DNA from 3 places in the Streptomyces sp. NPDC002309 genome. Region 2 is predicted to be linked to each of the others. Evidence: riboswitches for the same ligand, from Rfam matches in the RefSeq annotation. Region 2 holds a riboswitch; each other region holds the start of a gene.
The links. Region 2 has a riboswitch for cyclic di-AMP ahead of ACWCPM_RS03105 (M23 family metallopeptidase). Riboswitches for the same ligand answer to the same signal wherever they lie in the genome.
Positions count from the first base shown of each region.

Region 1: linked by a shared signal. The riboswitch ahead of ACWCPM_RS10490 (C40 family peptidase) and the one ahead of ACWCPM_RS03105 (M23 family metallopeptidase) in region 2 are both predicted to bind cyclic di-AMP.
Region 3: linked by a shared signal. The riboswitch ahead of ACWCPM_RS28080 (transglycosylase family protein) and the one ahead of ACWCPM_RS03105 (M23 family metallopeptidase) in region 2 are both predicted to bind cyclic di-AMP.

Region 1 is NZ_JBSFCI010000009.1:97,037-103,725, reverse strand. It holds gene ACWCPM_RS10505 (urease subunit alpha) at 1-1,242, opposite strand, end outside; gene ACWCPM_RS10500 (urease subunit beta) at 1,235-1,546, opposite strand; gene ACWCPM_RS10495 (urease subunit gamma) at 1,557-1,859, opposite strand; cyclic di-AMP (ydaO/yuaA leader) riboswitch at 2,589-2,778, shown strand; gene ACWCPM_RS10490 (C40 family peptidase) at 2,782-3,255, shown strand; gene ACWCPM_RS10485 (ATP-binding protein) at 4,043-4,510, opposite strand; gene ACWCPM_RS10480 (helix-turn-helix domain-containing protein) at 4,723-5,583, shown strand; gene ACWCPM_RS10475 (DUF397 domain-containing protein) at 5,593-5,814, shown strand; gene ACWCPM_RS10470 (8-amino-7-oxononanoate synthase) at 5,913-6,689, opposite strand, start outside.
Region 2 is NZ_JBSFCI010000003.1:14,439-21,127, forward strand. It holds gene lhgO (L-2-hydroxyglutarate oxidase) at 1-359, shown strand, start outside; gene trmB (tRNA (guanosine(46)-N7)-methyltransferase TrmB) at 855-1,673, shown strand; gene ACWCPM_RS03100 (PrsW family intramembrane metalloprotease) at 1,716-3,026, shown strand; gene ACWCPM_RS03105 (M23 family metallopeptidase) at 3,135-4,181, opposite strand; cyclic di-AMP (ydaO/yuaA leader) riboswitch at 4,193-4,372, opposite strand; gene ACWCPM_RS03110 (PP2C family protein-serine/threonine phosphatase) at 4,588-5,850, opposite strand; tRNA gene ACWCPM_RS03115 (tRNA-Met) at 6,018-6,091, opposite strand; gene ACWCPM_RS03120 (hypothetical protein) at 6,177-6,305, shown strand; gene ACWCPM_RS03125 (dihydrofolate reductase family protein) at 6,386-6,689, opposite strand, start outside.
Region 3 is NZ_JBSFCI010000040.1:16,613-23,301, forward strand. It holds gene ACWCPM_RS28055 (serine/threonine-protein kinase) at 1-542, shown strand, start outside; gene ACWCPM_RS28060 (SurA N-terminal domain-containing protein) at 686-1,327, shown strand; gene ACWCPM_RS28065 (nucleoside triphosphate pyrophosphohydrolase) at 1,392-2,408, shown strand; gene ACWCPM_RS28070 (cytochrome P450 family protein) at 2,513-3,808, shown strand; gene ACWCPM_RS28075 (transglycosylase family protein) at 3,954-5,003, shown strand; cyclic di-AMP (ydaO/yuaA leader) riboswitch at 5,220-5,399, shown strand; gene ACWCPM_RS28080 (transglycosylase family protein) at 5,403-6,086, shown strand; gene eno (phosphopyruvate hydratase) at 6,401-6,689, shown strand, end outside.

The DNA.
Region 1 (6,689 bases), on a different contig from region 2:
CGTGTATTTGGCGACATAGCGACGCACTCGGTGGTTGTCCGCCCGTCCGTCACCGGGCAGCGCGCCGCGCCGCCGCTTCATCACGTGCGCGGTCTGCCAGGTCCGCAGCACGACCTCACCGACCCGCCCCATGGCCTGCGAGTCCGACGAGATGATCGAGATCGCGCCCAGGTCGTGCAGTATGTCCTCCGCCCCGATGGTGGACGGCCGGATCCGGGACTCCGCGAAGGCCAGGTCCTCGGGCACCGCCGGGTTGAGGTGGTGGCACACCATCAGCATGTCGAGGTGTTCCTCGGTGGTGTTGACGGTGAACGGCCGAGTCGGGTTCGTGGAACTCGGCAGCACGTACGGCTCGGAGACCACGCTCATGATGTCGGGCGCGTGCCCTCCCCCGGCGCCCTCGGTGTGGTAGGCGTGGATGCCTCGCCCGGCGATCGCGGCCAGCGTGTCGCCGACGAACCCGGCCTCGTTCAGGGTGTCGGTGTGGATGGCGACCTGGATGCCGGTGCGTTCGGCGACGGTCAGCGCGGCGTCGATCACGGCCGGTGTGGAGCCCCAGTCCTCGTGCAGCTTCAGGCCGAGGGCGCCGCCGCGGATCTGCGAGAGCATCGCCTCGTGGGAGACGGTGTTGCCCTTGCCGAGGAAGCCGATGTTGAGCGGGTACTGCTCCATCGCCTCCAGCATCCGCGCCAGATGCCACGGGCCGGGCGTGACAGTGGTCGCCTTGGAGCCCTCGGCGGGCCCGGTGCCGCCGCCGACGAGGGTCGTGATGCCCGACGCCAGCGCCTCGTCGGCGATCTGCGGGCAGATGAAGTGGACATGGGCGTCGATGGCCCCGGCGGTCAGGACGCGCCCGTTGCCGGCGATGACCTCGGTCTCCGGTCCGACGACCAGGTCCGGATGCACCCCGTCCATGGTGTCGGGGTTACCTGCCTTGCCGATCCCGGTGATCCGGCCGTCGCGCATACCGACGTCGGCCTTGACGATCCCCCAGTGATCGACGATCACGGCTCCCGTGATGACGGTGTCGGGCGTGCCGTCCGCGCGCGTGGCACGCGACTGCCCCATCGACTCGCGGATGACCTTGCCACCGCCGAACACCGCCTCGTCGCCGGCGCGTCCGGGTCCGCCGCTACGGTCCTCCTCGATCTCGATGAGCAGATCGGTGTCGGCCAGCCGGATGCGGTCACCGGTCGTCGGGCCGAAGAGGTCGGCATAGGCGGTACGCGAGATCTCAGGCATCGAGGGCACCTCCGGTCTCCCCGCGCAGCCCGGGCACCACGCGGGCGCCGGCGAGCGGGACGAGTTCGACGTCGACGGGGATGCCGGGCTCGAAGCGCACGGCCGTCCCGGCGGCGACGTTGAGCCGCTTGCCGCGCGCCGCGGCGCGGTCGAACTCCAGGCCGGGGTTGGCCTCGGCGAAGTGGTAGTGCGAGCCGACCTGGACGGGGCGGTCCGCGGTGTTGAGCACGCTGAGGCGGGTGACCTCGCGCCCCAGGTTGTAGACGATCGGACCGTCGGCGAAGAGGATCTCTCCGGGGATCATCGAGGCCCCCTCACACGATCGGGTCGTGGACGGTGACGAGTTTGGTGCCGTCCGGGAAGGTCGCCTCGACCTGCACGTCGTGGATCATCTCGGCGATGCCCTCCATGACGTCGTCCCGGGTGAGCAGCTCGCGCCCCGAAGCCATCAGTTCGGCGACCGTACGGCCGTCCCGCGCGCCTTCGAGGAGGTGCGAGGTGATGAGGGCGACGGCCTCGGGGTGATTCAGCTTCAGGCCCCGGGCGCGGCGCTTCTCCGCCACGTCGGCCGCCACGTGGATGAGCAGCCTCTCCTGCTCGTGCGGGGTCAGTTGCACGTCCCACCTCACCTCCTCGCGCCGGGCCGTGCGGGGCCCGGCTGCCGCACCCACCGGCGAAGACCCTGGTGGCGTGGAGCGGCAGGCTAGTTGGCACGAGTTTCGTGCACGTTAACCAAGTTGTGATCCGCGTGTCGCGGCGCCCTTGGCCAAGGCCGTCGACCGTCAGGCTCACCCGGGCGCGGCAAGCGCCCGGCCGAGGGGCGTCGCAGGAGGACCGTGCGCCCGGCCGAGGGGCGTCGCAGGAGGACCGTGCGCCCTACCGAGGGCGTCGCGCAGGACCGTGCGCCCCAGTGGCGCGGGTCGTCGCGCAGGACCGTGCGCCCCACGGGCGCGGGTCGTCGTCCCACCGCGCTCCGACAGGTGCGGCAGTGCTGATCCACCCGTCGTCGACGCGGTTCGCCGGGCGTCATGACAGAGCGTGCGCACGGGAGTTGAAACGGACCAAAAGGGGTACCGCCGTCCGGATGACCTTCACCTCCCTTTCCGGGGCCCTTGCGGTTGCGCAACGCGAGCTGCCTCGGGGCGGAATGAGACGTTCCCTCGCTGGTCCGGGGTGGCGTGGCACCCTTGACACCCGTTCGCACAAGGGGCTGTCCACCCGAACGGGTGAGTGGTGAGTAACGCCACAAATTCCCGGTTGCGTTGGGATTTTCGCACTTCGGTGAGTCAAGATCCCTGACTGACGACAAGACCCCGCCGCCGCGGCGGGGCGATCCGGGCGGACGCCGAGTCCTGCCGCCGTCCGGATGACCGGTCGACAGGAGTGGATCGGCAGGAGTGGAGGACCCGAGCACGACGGGTCGCCGGAGACCAGTCTCCGAGTGTCCCTTGGGGTGAAGCCGTAGCAACGCGGCCGGGCAACTTCGCCAGCCCGAATCCGACAGGTCATCCTTCACAGGCGGCTGACGAAGGGTTGCGCATGACCGCGCTCAATCGTGTCCCGTCGCTGATGGTCCGTGCCGGTACGGCCTCGGCCCTCACCCTCGCCGCGGTGGGCGGCTCCGTCGTGGCTCCGGGGTTCGCCTCGGAGGCAGTGGCCGCCACGCCGGCCACGAAGGCACTCCAGATCGCCGCCTCGAAGAAGGGCTCCCCTTACCGGTGGGGCGCCACCGGGCCGCGCAGGTTCGACTGCTCCGGGCTGACGCTCTACTCGTTCAAGAAGGCGGGCAAGAAGCTGCCCCGCACGGCCGCCCAGCAGTACAACAAGACCCGCCACATCGGCGCCAAGAGCCGCAAGGCCGGTGACCTCGTGTTCTTCCACTCGGGATCGAACGTCTACCACGTGGGGATCTACGCCGGGAAGGGGAAGATCTGGCACGCGCCGAAGACCGGTGACGTGGTGAGGCTCCAGAAGATCTGGACCAAGAGCGTCTGGTACGGCCGGGTCAAGTGATCCCCGGGTGGCGGTGGCGGCGCCCGGAGGGGACGCCGCCGCCCCGCCCGTGACGCGGGCTCGGACGGCCAGGACACCAGGTCGCGCCGAGAGACGTCGGCGCGGCGCCCGCGACGCCCCGGGGCCGGTGCGAGGCGCTGCGCGGGCGGCGCGGGCGGGTCGGCCCCGGGTCGGGGCTCCGGCAGGAAGCCGTACGAGGCCGTCTTACGGCCCCGTACGGCCGACGGAGCCCGGAGGGAGAGGTGCGCCGCCGGTCGAGTGCGGAGCCCGGGACGGCACGGGACCGAGGCCACCGGCTCGACGTGGAGCCCGGGACGCTACTGGGACGGCAGCGGCACGGCGCCGGGGCCGTCGTTCGATGGCGGGCGCGGTGTGGCCCGCGTCCGGTGGGCGGGGCGCCCCGGCGGCTGACGCGTTCCGCGCCCTCGTGCGGGGCTCCGCCGCCCGAACCGGACAGCCCACGCCCGGGTCCACCCCCTCCATCGCCCGTGGCGCCTCGGCCGACCTGTGCGGGACCTCCCGGGGGCCTGCCGGTACGGGGTCGAGTCCACGCCGTAGCCGGCACGGCGCGTAGGCCGGGGAGGAGTCTCGGGCACCCGGCGCCGCTCGTCGGCGCGTCCGGCACATCCGCCCGGCCGGGCACCGCACGCCCACCCGGTCCCGACGTCCACGGACCACCTCGCCACCCCCGCGGCGCCCACCACCGCCAGACCGCGGGCCGACCACCCGCCCGACCGCGGCGCCCACCAACCGCCAGACATGCGCTGCGGCCCCGCCCTCGGACGCGCTACGGCTCCTGCGGGCCCGCCAGGCGGACCGGGCGGGCCGGGCGGACCGGTACCGTCCAGGGAAGCTCGATGGAGACCGTCTTGCCGCCCTCGCGGGTCGGGCGGACTCTGAGACGGCCGCCGCACTCGGCCGCGAGCCAGCGGATGATGACCATGCCGCGGCCGTTGTCCTGCTGGACGGCGGCCGGGAGCCTTTTGGGGAAGCGTGGGTGACTGTCGGTCACCCCGATGCGGAGCTGCTCGTCGCGGTCGAGCCGCATCGCGACCGTGAAGGTGGGTGACTGACCGAAGGTGTGCTGGACGGCGTTGGTGGCGAGTTCGGAGATGATGAGCCTGATCGTGTCGGCGACCTCGGTCTCCGGTGGCAGGCCCCATTCCGCCAGGGTGCTGACCACATAGGTGCGGGCGGTGGAGACCGAGGCGGGTTCGCTCGGCAGAGTGACGGATGCTTCCAGTTGGTCTGCCATGGCGACGTCGTCCCTTTCCCACGGGACCGTAGTCCGACACGGAGCGGATGGTTCGAGTACGGTCCCGGACTGGTGCTTCTTCGCCAGACTGCCACTCAAAGCCCGGTAGCGGTGGCGATCCACCAAGATATGCATATATCTGTCGCTCGAAGCGGTGAACTCTGCGACGGCAGAGCGTATTTGGGCGGCCCGGAAGGAGTAGGGAGTAGCCCATGCAGTACGGTCCCGCGGTGCGCCGCCGGAAACTGGGCGCCGAACTACGCACACTGCGAGGCCGCGCGGGCCTCACAAGCGGTGAGGCGGCCCGGCTGGTGGGATGGCACCAGTCGAAAGTGAGCCGTATCGAGACCGGCGCCAGCGGCGTGAAACCGGCCGATGTGCGGTTGCTCCTGGACGCCTACGGGGTCGACGACGCACAACTGAGGGAGCTGCTGCTGGCGTTGGCGGGGTCCGGCGACGGCCACGGCCGCGACCACTGGTGGCACGCCTACAGAGGGGTGCTGCCGCCCACCTACCGGGACTTCATCAGCCTGGAGTCGCAGGCGGGCGCCATGCGCACCCTGGAGACCTCCGTCGTACCGGGCCTGCTCCAGACCCCCGAGTACGCCCGCGCCGTGACCCGCGCGGCGGTGGAGGGCCTGGACGAGGACCGCCTCGACGCGCTGGTGGAGGTACGGCTGGCCAGGCAGGACGTGCTCCGTTCGCAGCCTCCCCTGGTGCTGAGCGCGGTGCTCGACGAGGCCGTGCTGCGCCGGGAGGTCGGCGGCCCGGAGGTGATGGCGCGCCAGCTGGAGCGGCTCCTGGAGGCCGCCCGTCTGCCCCAAGTGCGGCTCCAGGTGCTGCCCTTCGCCGCGGGGGCGCACATCGGCGTCACCGGGCCTTTCGTTATCTTCTCATTTTCGCGCACTTCTGATCTGGATGTTGTGGTTCTAGACCACTTGACGAGTAGCCTCTACCTCGAAAGGAAAGAAGACGTAGAGGCCTACACCGAGGCCTTCAACGCCCTTCAGTTCCACGCCCTTTCGCCCGAGGAATCGTTGGACTACATCGCCGGGATAGGTGACGGCGCGTAAGGAGGCACCATGACCGCACTGCCTCGGAACGTACCTTCCAGCACTCAACTGCTCGGTGTGCACTGGCTGCGCAGCAGCCACAGCACCGGCGCCAACAACTGCGTCGAGACAGCCCGGCCGGCCCTGGGCCCGTGGGCCGGACTGCTCGCCGTACGCGACTCCAAGGACCCGGCCGGACCCGCGCTGCTCTTCTCCCCCGAGAGCTGGGCGGGGTTCACGGCTCATCTCTGACAGGGTCCTGACGGCATTCGTACTCGCCCTCACCTGATCGTGTGGGATCACCCCTGATCAGTTCCGAACAGCGCGATGCACGGCCCTGGTTCGCCGACTCATGGTCGCGTGTCGCCGACGACTCGTACAGCGCGTTCGATCTGGTCCCCGGAGAGATCCGCGCGGGCCGTCAGCCGCAGCCGGGAGATGCCGTCGGGCACGGAAGGAGGCCGGAAGCAGCCCACGGCGAGCCCCTCGGCGCGGCAGTCGGCCGCCCAGCGCACGGCGCTCTCCGGGGACGGCGCGCGCACGGAGACGACCGCGGCGTCCGGCCGTACCGCCTCCAGGCCAAGAGCCGTCAGCCGGCTGTGCATCTCGCCCGCCACCGCGCGCGCCCTGGCCGCCCGCTGCGGCTCCTCGCGGAGCAGCCGCAGCGCCGCCAGTGCCGCACCCGCGGCGGCGGGAGCCAGACCGGTGTCGAAGATGAACGTCCTGGCCGCGTTGACCAGATGGTCGATCACGCGCGCCGGGCCCAGCACCGCGCCGCCCTGACTGCCCAGCGACTTCGACAGGGTGACCGTGACGACCACGTCGTCCGCGCCCGCGAGGCCCGCCGCGTGGGGCGCGCCCCGGCCGCCCTCGCCGAGCACCCCGAGGCCGTGCGCGTCGTCCACGACCAGCCCGGCGCCGCTCGCGCGGCACACCTGGGCCAGTGCGCCGAGGGGGGCCTGGTCCCCGTCGACCGAGAAGACCGTGTCGGACACGGCGAGCGCCGGTCCGTCGTGCGTGTGCAGCGCCTTGCGCACCGCCTCCGGGTCGGCGTGCGCGACGACCTGCGTGGCGCCCCGGGCCAGCCGGCAGCCGTCGATGAGCGAAGCGTGGTTTCCCGCGTCGGA
Region 2 (6,689 bases):
GTGTGGTCAGGCCCCGTGAGCTGGCCCGGACGCTGGCCTGGCCCGGCGCCTGGCGGATAGCGGGCCGGCACTGGCGCTACGGGGGCGGGGAGCTGTGGCGGTCGCTGTCCAAGGCCGCGTTCACCCGGGCGGTGCGGCGACTGCTGCCCGCGGTGACGGAGGAGGACCTGGTCCCCTCGGAGGCAGGGGTACGGGCCCAGGCGGTGCTCCGGGACGGCACGCTGGTGGACGACTTCCTCATCCGCGAGGGCGCCCGCGCGGTCCACGTCCTGAACGCCCCGTCCCCCGCGGCGACGGCGTCCCTGCCGATCGGCAGGGAGGTGGCCCGCCGCGCACTGGACGCGCTGGGCCGCACGTGACCGCCGCGCCCATCCCCGGCGCCCCCGTCCCCGTCCCCGGCGAGCCCGGCCGGCCCCCGGCGGCTCCCCGCACACCCACACGCCCGTGCCGCGCCCCGCCCCGGGCTCCTGCCGCGCTCAACACCGCCGAGCCCCGTCCCGACCGGCACCCCAGCCACGCACACGCCACCGCGCCCCGCCCTGTCCCTCACCCACGCCCACACGCCACCCCGCCCCGCCCCGCGCCGGGCTCCTGCCGCGCTCGCGTCGCCGCGCCCCGACCCGCGCCCCAGCCACGCACACGCCACCGCGTAGCGCCTCGTCCCACACCCACACCCCAGCCACACCCACACGCCGCCCCGCCCCACACCCCAACCACGCTCACACCGCCGCGCCGCGTCACCCATGGCGCCCCAGCCACGCTCGCACCACAAGCGCAAGGGGTGTCACGCGCGTCACGAGCGTCATGAGCATCACGAACCCACCCACCCCGGACCCCGTAAAATCGACCCCACTGTGTCTGACTCGCCGAACACCCCCGAAGCCCTTCACCCCGCACCCGCCGCCCTCGCCCCGCGGGTGCGGGTCCAGGGTGAGCCGCGTTTTCCCGACGGCCCCCAGGCGGACCCCGCCGGCTCGCACTTCGAGCGGCGGATCCGAAGTTTCCAGCCGCGCCGGAGCCGGGTGACCTCGGGGCAGGCGGACGCGCTGCAGCGGCTGTGGCACCAGTGGGGGCTGGACATCGACGGCTCGAGGGTCCTCCACCTCGCCGACCTGTTCGGCAACGACAACCCCGTCGTGCTGGAGATCGGCTTCGGCATGGGCGAGGCCACCGCCCGGATGGCCGCCGCCGACCCGGACACCAACATCCTCGCCGTGGACGTCCACACCCCCGGCCAGGGCAATCTGCTCAACCTCGCCGACCAGAGCGGCATCGGCAACGTCCGGGTGGCCAACGGCGACGCGATCATCCTGCTGCGCGAGATGATCGCCCCGGACTCCCTCGACGGGCTGCGCGTCTTCTTCCCGGACCCCTGGCCGAAGAAGCGGCACCACAAGCGGCGTCTGATCCAGCCGGACTTCCTCACTCTCGCCGCGACCCGCCTGAAGCCGGGCGCGCTCGTGCACTGCGCGACGGACTGGGAGCCGTACGCCGAGGTGATGCTGGAGGTGCTCACCGCGCACTCCGGCTTCGCGAACACCCGGCCCGGCGGCGGTTTCGCGCCACGCCCCGACTTCCGCCCCCGTACCCGTTTCGAGGGGCAGGGGCTGGAGAAGGGTCATGTCGTGAACGACCTGCTCTTCCGCCGCGCGGCACCCACAGGTCAGCGGTAAATCCCTCCCTCGTTCGCCTCTCCGCTCGTTAGGGTCGATGCCGTGGCGATCAGTTCCCCGTACCCGACGAACCCCGGCATCCCCGCCGGCGGCACCCTGCGGCACGCGCACTGGTGGCACAAGCGGTGGGTGCGGTACGGCGCGCTGATCACCCTGCTCGCCCTGTCGGGCCTGGTGATCCTCGCTCTGGTCCGCGAACAGACCGGCACCCAGGGCTTCCTGGTCGGTCTCGGCCTCGCGGTCCTGCCCGTGCCGCTGCTGATAGCCGCCTTCCGCTGGCTGGACCGGGTCGAGCCCGGCCCCTGGCGGAACCTGCTGTTCGCCTTCTCATGGGGCGCCTGCGCGGCCGCGCTGATAGCCATCATCGCGAACAGCTTCGCGACCCGGTGGATAGCGACCGCCACCGCCGATCCGACCAGCGCGGACACCTGGGGCGCCACGCTCGTGGCCCCGGTCGTCGAGGAGTCCGCGAAGGCGGCCGCGATCCTGCTGCTCTTCCTGTTCCGGCGCAGGCACTTCACCGGAATCCTCGACGGCGTCGTCATAGCCGGCGTCACCGCCACCGGCTTCGCCTTCACCGAGAACATCCTCTACCTGGGCACCGCCTTCGGCACCGACCAGCTGGCCGGCGACAGCGGGATCTCCTCCGTGACGGCCGCGACCTTCTTCGTGCGGGTCATCATGTCCCCGTTCGCACACCCCCTGTTCACCGTGCTCACCGGCATCGGCTTCGGCATCGCCGCGCTCGCCGGGGAGCGCCAGCGGCTGCGCCGCGTCCTGCTGCCCCCGGCCGGGCTGCTGCTCGCGATGGGCATGCACGCCTTCTGGAACGGCTCGGCGACCTTCGGCGACTACGGATTCTTCGCGGTGTACGGCGGCTTCATGGTCCCCGCGTTCGGTTTGCTGACCTGGCTGGTGATCTGGACGCGGCAGCGCGAACTGCGGACCGTGCGCGAGGAACTCCCGGCCTATGTCGTGGCCGGCTGGCTCTCACCGCCGCAGCCGTTCGCCCTCGGCTCGATGCGGGCGCGCCGACTGGCCCGCCAGTACGCCGGGCACCATCTCGGCAAGCCTGCGGCCCGCGCGGTCGCGCGGTACGAGGCCTACGCCACGTCCCTGGCCTTCCTCCGGCGCCGGGGCCGTCTGGGCCGGGCCCGCGCGGACTTCGTCGTACGGGAACGCGAGTTGCTCCAGGAGCTGTGGAACCGCCGGGAGATCGCCGGCCCGGCCCTGGAGTACGCGGCGCGGGCGACCGCGCCGCCGATGCCCGTGCCGATGCCGCCGGTCCACGGCTGGGCGCCGGTGTACGGGCCCGCGGCGCCCTACCCGGCGTACAACCCGTACCGGTCGTAGCACGAGCAGGGCGCGAAACGGGTCCGGACAAGCGAAAACCGGCAGTCCTGACGTCGGGGGGTTGCCGTCAGGACCGCCGGGGTTCGCGAGAGACCCGTGCCGGGATTCTCAGGGGTTGAGGCCCTTGCTCTGCAGCCAGGCCAGCGGGTCGATGCCACCGCCCCCGGTGTGCACCTCCATGTGCAGGTGCGCGCCGGTCACGTTGCCCGTGGCGCCCACGCGGCCGATCACATCGCCGGTGGCGACCTTCTGGCCGACGCTGACGCCGATCGACGACTGGTGGGCGTACCAGATCTCGGTGCCGTCGTCGAGGGTCAGCACGGTCTTGTAGCCGTACGAGCCGTTCCAGCCGGCCTCGGTGATGGTGCCGCTGTGGACGGCCTTGAGCGGGGTGCCGGTCGGCGCGGCGAAGTCGAGTCCGGTGTGGTAGCCGGAGGACCACAGGGCGCCGGCCTGACCGAAGGTGGAGGTGAGGGTGTACGAGGAGGTCGGCAGCGTGAACTGCTTTGCCAGCGCGGCGAGCCGCTCGGCCTCGGCCTTCTGACGGGCCTCCTCCTCGGCCTTCGCCTTGGCGGCGGCGGCCTTCTCCTTGGCCTCCTCCTCCGCCTTGGCGGCGGCATCGGCGGCGGCCTTCTCGGCGGCGGCCACGGCCTCGGCGACGGCCTTGCTCTCGACCTGCTCCTGCTGCTGCTCGGCCTGCGCGATGATGCGGGCGCGCAGCGTCTCACCGGCGTCGGTGGTGCCCTCAGCGGTGTCCACGGTGGCCGTGGCGAGGCTGCTGAGGGGGGCGGTCGCGGTCTTGGTGCCGGCGGAGTCGGCGCTGTCGTCGGAGATCAGCGAGCCGACGTTGGGAAGGTCGGGCATCGAGATCGACACCGGCGGCTTGCCGGTGTTCGCGCTCGCCATGCCGCCCGCGCCGACCGCCGCTATGACACCGACGCCGAGGACGGTGGAGCTGCGGGCGAGCCCGCCGCCGCGCTGCTTGCCGACACGGTGCCGGCCGCGCACGGGACGGAGGGTCTCCGCGCTGGGATTCCACTCCTCCCACGGGCCCTCGTCGGTGCGCGGCGCGCCGTAGACGAATGTGTCGGTGCCGTCGGCGGTGCGCTGTTCCGGCACGAACGGGGCCTGTGGGGCAGGCCGATTGGACGCCACGTGGGCGTACTCCTTTCCTTCCTTCTCGCCTACCGGGTTAGCTGACGGGTTCGGAGCAGGAAGGTCTCCTACGCGCGTATACCAGCCGTACCGCTACGGCGGCATACACCCGATTCACCCCAATGTGATGGTTCCCCGGTTCCCTTGTGCGGCCGGTGAGGGCCTCGCGCGGGATTCGGCGCGTGCGCACGGAGCCGCCTCTTGTGACGGCTGGGACGACCGCGCTGCGTTATCGGACGTTAATAGAACCGGGGCATGATTTCCAAGCTGTTCCACTTGATCATTAACGCTTTCTGTCGGGACGTACGGGTTCATGAGCGGCGAAAATCGGGCGAGTTGACCGCCACCCGGAGCGATCTCCACATCTGACGGTGTATCAGTTGTTATGCGGAGGGCTCCCGCCCGATCACCCCGGGTGACACTCGCCGTCGGGCCGCCGGACCGCGAGCAGCGCCATGTCGTCGGTGGTGCCCCCACCGCAGTGCCGGTGCACCTCTTCGGTCACCGCGCTCAGGAGGCTGCCGGGGCCGCGGAAGGTCCGGCCGGCCAGCCGGGCCACCGGATCGTAGAAGACGCCCCGCGCGTCGCGCGCCTCGGTCAGGCCGTCGGTGTACAGCAGCAGCGTCGCCCCGCCCGGGAACGGGGTCTCCTCCGCACAGGCCGGCCACGAGCCCAACTCACCCATCCCCAGCGGCAGTGCCGGGTCGCGGGCGGGCAGAGGGCGCACGGTGCCGTCGGCGTACAGCATCAGCGGCGGCGGATGGCCCCGGTTGAGGATCCGTACGACGCCGTCGTCGTGCGGGATCTCGGCGAGCACGGCGGTGGTGAACCCCTCGACGGCATCGATCCCGCCCCGGCGGGTGTCCTCGCGGGCCAGCGCCCTCTCCAGCCGCCCCGCGACCGCCTCCAGCGTCGGCTCCTGCTCGGCGGCCTCCCGGAACGCCCCGATGACCACCGCGACCGCCGCGACCGCTCCCATGCCCTTGCCCCGCACGTCCCCCACCACCAGTCGCAGTCCGTACCGGCTGTCCTGCACCGCGTAGAGGTCACCGCCGATGAAGGCGTCCGCCTGAGCGGCCTGGTAGCGCGCGGCGATCTCGAACCCGCCGATCCGCTCCATCGGCTCCGGCACCACCGCCAGTTGGGCGGCCTCGGCGATCTCCCAGGCCGAGTCGAGGCGGGCGTGACTGCGCCGGACGAGCACGTTGACCACCACGGCGAGTCCGGCGACCGTGGCCACGGTGATCAGCTCGGTGAACGGTTCGACCTCCATCAGGGTGCCGTACCAGCTCTGCAGCCCCAGGACCATGGCGACGGCTCCGACGCCGGTCAGGATCGTGGCGCGGCGGGAGAGGAGCGGAGCGGCGACCAGCGGGGCGGCCGTGAAGAGGGGGGCTCCGGTGAAGCCGCGGGGCGTGAAGTAGTCGTAGCAGCCACCGACGACGAGCAGCAGGGCGGGCAGGACGCGGACGAAGGCGCGGGCACGGGAGATCCGCCGTTCCTCCGGGGGCGGGACGGGCGGCTCGGGCGGCACCGGTCGCGCGAAGGTGGGGGCGTCGGTGGGGGTGTCGCGCCGACGGCCACGGGCGGCTTCGGAGGCCGGGTCGCGGGGAGTCCGGTCGCCGGGACCGGGGTTCGGCCGCTCTCCGTCCGCCTCCGCAGGCCGCACTGTCGTCTCCCGTTACTCAGGTCACCGCACCCGTCCAGAGTTCCTGGAGTACGCGGGCGGGACCAGCCGGACGGGCCGACCGGATGACGGACGCGGGCCCGCGGGGGATGCCCGGAAACGACTCGGGGCCGGAATCCACGATCTGGATTCCGGCCCCGGGCCTTCAGTAGCGGGGACAGGATTTGAACCTGCGACCTCTGGGTTATGAGCCCAGCGAGCTACCGAGCTGCTCCACCCCGCGTCGTTAAGACCAGTGTACGCCATGCGCGCGACGTTCCGCGCCAGGGTTTCTCCCGCCTCCGCTCTCGGCGACGCCGAGGCCTTCCGTGACCCGTACCGACGTCGCGGTCACCGGCCTCTCCCCGGTGGACCGCGACCTCGGCCCTCCCCGACCGGTGACCGCGACCCGGCCCTCCCCGACCGGTGACCGCGACCCGGCCCTCCCCGACCGGTGACAGGCGCCGGCCAGGACCGACCCGCCCCCGCCGCCCGGACCTGGCCTTCCCGCGCCGGCCACGCGCGCCTCCTGTGAGGCTCACCCCACCAGATGCCGATTGGGCTGCCTCGCCGCCTCCTCCTGCTCCGGGAGCACGACCACCTCGACGCCGGCCCCCGCCAGCATCCCGCTCCCGTCCGCGCCCGCCACGAACGTGTCCGGCTCCCGCCAGGCCGTCACCACGCGCCCCACCCGGGCGTCGAGGATCAGCCCCGCACAGGGCCGGGGGCGGGAGGCGCGGCGGGTGCAGGGTTCCAGGCTGGTGTAGACGGTGGCGCCGGGCAGCCGGGGATCGGCCGGGTCGATCTTCGCGAGCGCCGCCTCCTCCGCGTGGACGACCGGG
Region 3 (6,689 bases), on a different contig from region 2:
TCGACGAGGTCAAGCGGCTCCTCGGCGAGGGCCGCATCACCCAGGCCGTCGACATCCTCGGCGCGATCCTGCCGACCGCGGCCGAACAGCACGGCGAGCACTCACCCGTCGTGCGCACGCTGCGCAAGCAGTACGCCGCGACGCTCATGGACGACGGCCAGTACCGGCGTGCGCTGCCCGAGTTGCGCCGCCTCGCCGACGAACGTGCCGCGGAGGCCGGCCAGGCCGACCCGCAGGCCTTGCGTTTCCGCTACGAGGCCGCCCAGTGCCTCGAACAGCTCGGCGAACCGGCGGCGGCGCTCGCCGCCTACCGGGCGCTGCTGCCGTACTACGAGAACCAGTACGTCTCCGGCGACCCCCACCTCGCCCTCGACGTCCGCCGCCGCATGGGCCATCTGCTGCTGGCCGTCGGGGACCGCGCCGCCGCGCACGACACGCTGGCGCGGCTGCTGCACGACGTCGAACGGACGAGCGGTCTGGGGCATCCGCTGGCGGTGGAGGTGCGCCGGACGCTGCAGTGGCTGGGACAGGTGCGCGGATAGTCGCCCGGCAGCCGGACGGCGCGGCGGTGCCCGAAGTCCTGGTGAATCGTTGGTCGAATGGGTTGGCCAAAGCCGTACTGCTGCCTACCATCGATCACCGCAAGACTTTGTGCTCCGTCGCACAATCTCCTCGGGAGGTTTCCTTGCACCGCCGTCGTCGCCGCACCGCGCTCCTTCTTCTCGCCGCGATCGCCTCGGCGCCCGCCCTCACCGCCTGCGGGAGTGACGCGCACGCGGGCGCGGCCGCCGTCGTCGGCGGTCAGCGGATCACCGTGTCGCAGCTGGAGACCCGGGTCACCGAGGTGCGCGAGGCGCAGCGGGCGGCGGTGGCCGACGAGACGCAGTACGCGCAGGTGATCGCCAAGACCGGCACCCTCACCCGCGACACGCTGCACGGCATGGTCCTGGACCGGGTGCTGCACCGTGCCGCCCAGGACGCCGGCATCTCGGTGAGCCGCAAGGAGGTCCAGGAGATGCGCGGCGGGCTGCAGGAGCAGGTCGGCGGCGCGAAGGCGCTGGAGACGACCTGGCTGCAGCAGTACGGGGTGGCGCCGGAGCGCCTGGAGGAGAACCTCCGCCTCCAGCTGGAGGCCCAGAAGCTCGCCGCGAAGCTCGGCACCGACACCAGCCAGCCCGCCTTCTGGAAGGCGCTGTCGGAGGCGTCCGAGAAGCTGAGCGTCGACCTGAACCCGCGCTACGGCAGCTGGGACGTCCAGAAGAGCAGCCGTGTGGACGCGAAGACACCGTGGGTGCGCGAGATCACGGCGGGGCAGCAGCCCGCGTAAGTCCCGGCGGGGCCGCCGGTGGACGGCGCGCCGGTCCGTCGGCGGCGTGGGTTACGTTCGGACCGTGAACGCAACCAGCTTCGACAGAGCTCCTGACGCCGGGAAGGGCGGTGCGCCGACGCCCCCGGGCACCGGCCGGGTCGTCCTGCTCACCACCAGCCACCGTGTGGCCCCCGGACTGCTCTCCTGGCCCGCCTGGCGGGCGCTGCACGCCGCCGACCGTGTGCTGTGTGCCGACGGGACACATCCGCAGCTGCCGTATCTGCGCGAGGCGGGCATAGCGGTGGAGGAGGCGTCCCCGACCGCCGGGGAACTGGTCGACGCGTGCGCCGGCGGGCGGACCGTCGTCGTCGTCGCCGGCGGCGAGGGCGAGCCGGCCCTCACGGACGGGCTGGCGCGGCTCGCGGGCGGCGGGCGCCTCGCCATGCCCGAGCTGGAACTGCTCCCCGCCTCCTACGACCTGCCCGGCGCGCGCCTCCTCGACCTCGTCCAGGTCATGGACCGGATCCGCGTCGAGTGCCCCTGGTCGTCCCGGCAGACCCACCAGGGCCTGGTGAAGTACGGGATCGAGGAGGCGTACGAACTCGTCGAGGCGATCGAGGCCGGTGACCGGGACGAGCTCCGGGAGGAGCTGGGCGACGTGCTCCTCCAGGTCGTCTTCCACGCCCGGATCGCGGAGGAGGACCCCGAGGCCCCGTTCTCCGTCGACGACGTCGCGGGCACCATCGTCGACAAGCTCGTCCACCGCCACCCGCACGTCTTCGGTGAGGAGAGCGCCGCCACCCCCGAGGAGGTCAAGGAGCACTGGCTGCGCACCAAGGCCGAGGAGAAGCGGCGGACCTCGGTGACCGAGGGCATCCCGCTGCACCAGCCCGGCCTGGCCCTCGCCGCGAAGCTCGCCTCCCGGGTGCGCACGGCGGGACTGGACGTGCCCCTGCCGGCGGGCGAGGGCGTCGGGTACGAGCTGCTGGCGCTGGCGGCACGGGCGGAGGCCGCCGGCACGGACCCGGAGGCGGCGCTGCGCGCGGCGGCCCGTGCCTACCGGGACGCGGTCCGTGCCGCGGAGGGGGCCGGCGCGTAGTCCCGTCGCCCGGACGGGGCCGGGCCGGTTCGAGGGCGTGTCGGCGCGGACGGCCGGACGCCCGGGCGGCGCGGGCGTCCGGCCCGGCGGATACCGTCGGGGGGGTGACCGACCCGCACCACCCCGACGCGCCCGCGCCCCGCTCGACGCCGGCGCCGGAACTCTTCACCTGGGAGTTCGCGACCGACCCCTATCCCGCCTACGCCTGGCTGCGCGAGCACGCCCCCGTGCACCGGACGAGGCTCCCCAGCGGGGTGGAGGCATGGCTGGTCACCCGGTACGCCGACGCCAAGCAGGCCCTCGCCGACCAGCGGCTGTCCAAGAACCCGGAGCACCACGCCGAGCCCGCGCACGCCAGGGGCAGGACCGGCATCCCCGGTGAGCGCAAGGCCGAGCTGATGACGCATCTGCTGAACATCGATCCGCCGGACCACACCAGGCTGCGGCGGCTCGTCTCGAAGGCGTTCACCCCGCGCCGCGTCGCCGAGTTCGCCCCGCGCGTGCAGGAGCTGACCGACGACCTCGTCGCCCGGTTCGCCCAGGAGGGCTCCGCCGACCTCATCCACGAGTTCGCCTTCCCGCTCCCCATCTACGCGATCTGCGACCTGCTCGGCGTCCCCCGCGAGGACCAGGACGACTTCCGGGACTGGGCGGGCATGATGATCCGCCACGGCGGAGGCCCCCGGGGCGGGGTCGCGCGCTCGGTGAAGATGATGCGGGGCTACCTCTCCGAGCTGATCCACCGCAAGCGCGAGTCCCTCCCCGCCGAACCCGACCCCTCCGAGGACCTCATCTCGGGCCTCATCCGCGCCTCCGACCACGGTGAGCACCTCACCGAGAACGAGGCGGCCGCGATGGCCTTCATCCTCCTGTTCGCCGGTTTCGAGACGACCGTCAACCTCATCGGCAACGGCACCCTCGCCCTGCTCACCCACCCCGGCCAACGCGCCCGTCTCCAGCAGTCCCTGGCGCGCGGTGAACAGGCCCTGCTGGAGACCGGCGTCGAGGAACTCCTGCGCTACGACGGGCCCGTGGAGCTCGCCACCTGGCGGTTCGCCACCCAGCCGCTCAGCATCGGCGGCCAGGACATCGCGCCGGGCGACCCCGTCCTCGTCGTGCTCGCCGCGGCGGACCGGGATCCGGAGCGGTTCGCCGACCCGGACACCCTCGACCTCGCCCGCCGCGACAACCAGCACCTCGGCTACGGCCACGGCCTCCACTACTGCCTCGGCGCGCCCCTGGCCCGCCTGGAGGGCCGGACCGCGCTCGCCTCCCTGCTGACCCGCCTGCCCGATCTGCGGCTCGCGGTGGACCCGGGTGAACTGAGGTGGCGCGGCGGGCTCATCATGCGAGGACTGCGGACGCTTCCGGTGGAGTTCACACCGGTGCGGGAGAAGTGACGCGCTTTCAACTATGTGATCTCCATGTGATCTGCGCGGCATGAACTTGTGACAAGTGATCGTCTGCCTATACGTTCAGCCATCAGCACGGCCTTTCGGTTTCACCGGCCGCGCAGTTCCCCGCTGTCACGCGAAAGGTCCCCGCATGCTCTCCGGGAACGGTCGTCACCGTCGCCCCCGTCAGGCGCCCGCACTCGTCGTCGCGGCCGGCGTGACCGGCTCCGCCATCGCCCTCCCCCTCCTCGCCGCCACCGGCGCGAGCGCGGCGAGCGGGACGACCTGGGACCGTGTCGCCGAGTGCGAGACCGGCGGCTCCTGGAGCGCCGACACGGGCAACGGCTCCTACGGCGGACTGCAACTCTCCCAGCGGGACTGGGAGGAGCACGGCGGGCTCACCTACGCCGCGAGCGCGGACCAGGCCAGCCGCTCGCAGCAGATCGCCGTCGCCGAGAAGGTCCTCGCGGACCAGGGCGTCGGCGCGTGGGCCACCTGCGGCCCGCGGGTGGGGCTGGACGCCGACTCCGAGTCGGCCACGGTCGACACGGGTGTGGCCGGTGACAAGTCCAGCACGCCGTCCCATCTGATATCTGGCGATTCAGGCGGTCTGTCCAACTCGCTTGGATTGTCCCACTCGTCCAGTGGTGCCCGTTCCGGTGGTTCTCAGGGCGCCGACGCATCCATGGACTCCGCCGGCTCGAAGAACTCCGCGAAGCCGAAAAAATTCGGCGAATCCACCCCGTCCGGTGGTGCCGGCTCCCCGGGTGCCGACGGCTCGGCATCGCCCGGCCCGGGCGAGTCCTCCGGTTTCGGCGAATCCCCCGAATCGGGCGAATCGCCCCTGAGTTCCTCGCCCTCCGGTGTGCCCTCGAGCACTCCGAGCGCATCGGACCTCACCGGCACGGGCCTTCTCGGCGGCGGCAAGCACCGGGGAGGCAGTGCGGACGAGGACGGTGAGCGCGCCGGCGGTTCCTCCGGGCGCCACGCCTCGCGGGACGGCGCCACGTCCCGAGCGGGCGCCGACGGCGCGTACCGGGTCCAGGACGGCGACACCCTCTGGGGCATCGCCGACTCCCTTGGCGTGCAGGGCGGATGGGCCGCGCTGTACGTCGTCAACCAGGACGCCCTCGGCGGCGACCCCGACCACATCGTCCCCGGTCAGTCGCTGGACGTCGGCGCGGAGTCGGCCGGCAAGTAGGGGAGAGCGGGGACGGGAAACGGCCTGGGGGCAGCGGGAGTTCACGTCACACTTCGAGTCGAATGTCCGATTTGGTGAAAGTGTGGGATGAGTCTCAGAAGCCCTGATCGTCTTTGAAATTCGGCCGATCGCCTGTCTACGGTCATGACCGCTCGTCACCACGAGCCCCGGCTGCCGCAACGCCGAGTCCTGCCAGCGGCCACCCGGGAACAGTCGTCGCGTCAAGCGCCGCAGGCAGGAGCGGGGGACCCAAGGTAAGTGCCGTGTCCGGCAGTTGAGGAGACTCAGCGCCGGGACCGGCTCGGGGTGAAGCCGCACCTCCCAGTGAGGTGCGGCCGGGCAACTCAACCGGCCCGAACCCGACAGCTCACCTCGCAGGCGTCGGTGAGGGGATCAACCATGCTGTTTTCCAGCAAGGGCAAGCATCGCGGTGCGTCCAGGACCGTTCGCGCCATCGCCGCCGTCGGTGTCACCGGCGCCGCCGCAGTCGCCGCCCCGCTGATCGCGGCCGGCAGCGCCTCCGCCGCCACGGCCTCCGAGTGGGACGCCGTCGCCCAGTGCGAGTCCGGTGGCAACTGGTCCATCAACACCGGCAACGGCTACCACGGCGGTCTGCAGTTCTCCGCCTCGACCTGGGCCGCGTACGGCGGCACGCAGTTCGCGGGCACGGCCGACCAGGCCTCGAAGGAGCAGCAGATCCAGATCGCCGAGAAGGTGCTCGCCGGTCAGGGCAAGGGTGCCTGGCCGCACTGCGGCACCGGCCTGTCGAACGCCGCCTACACCGGTGGCGGCTCCGCGGCCGGCGATTCGCAGAGCGACGGCACCGAGACGCGCGCCACCGAGGAGCAGCCGGCCTCGCGGTCCGCGGAGCGTCCGGCCGTCGAGGAGACGGTCACCACGCCGACCGGCGACAAGGTGAAGAAGGGTGACGGCGAGTACGAGGTCGTCGAGGGCGACACCCTCAGCACCATCGCCGCCCAGCACGACGTCAAGGGCGGCTGGGAGAAGCTCTTCCGGCTGAACAAGGACGTCGTCGAGAACGCCGACCTCATCTTCCCGGGTCAGCAGCTGCACCTGAAGTAGGACGGCGCCCCCGCTGCTCCGACTCGCGCGGCCTCCCTTCAGGAGGCCCCTGAGGCTCCCGTGAGGGTCACCCCCCGTCCCCACGGGCTCCCCGCCCCGGTGCGTCATCCCCCCGTACGCACCGGGGCGGGGCTTTTCGCGTCCCGCTCGCCCCGCGGCGCACCCCCGTCTTTGTTTCGTTCGGAAACAATTTACTCTCGGTTCCGTCCATCAGAGGGGTGACCGGCTGGCCGATCGCACGGAGCCGGTTAGGCTCGTCTCGCAGAGCCGCCGCGGTCCTGCTCCATCGCGTCACATCCACGAAGGAGATGCTCGTGCCGTCCATCGACGTCGTCGTAGCCCGGGAAATCCTGGACTCCCGAGGCAACCCCACGGTCGAGGTCGAGGTCGGCCTCGACGACGGCAGCACGGGTCGTGCCGCCGTTCCGTCCGGCGCTTCCACCGGCGCCTTCGAGGCCATCGAACTCCGCGACGGCGACCCCAACCGCTACCTCGGCAAGGGCGTCGAGAAGGCCGTCCTGGCCGTCATCGAGCAGATCGGCCCGGAGCTCGTCGGCTACGACGCCACCGAGCAGCGCCTGATCGACCAGGCGATGTTCGACC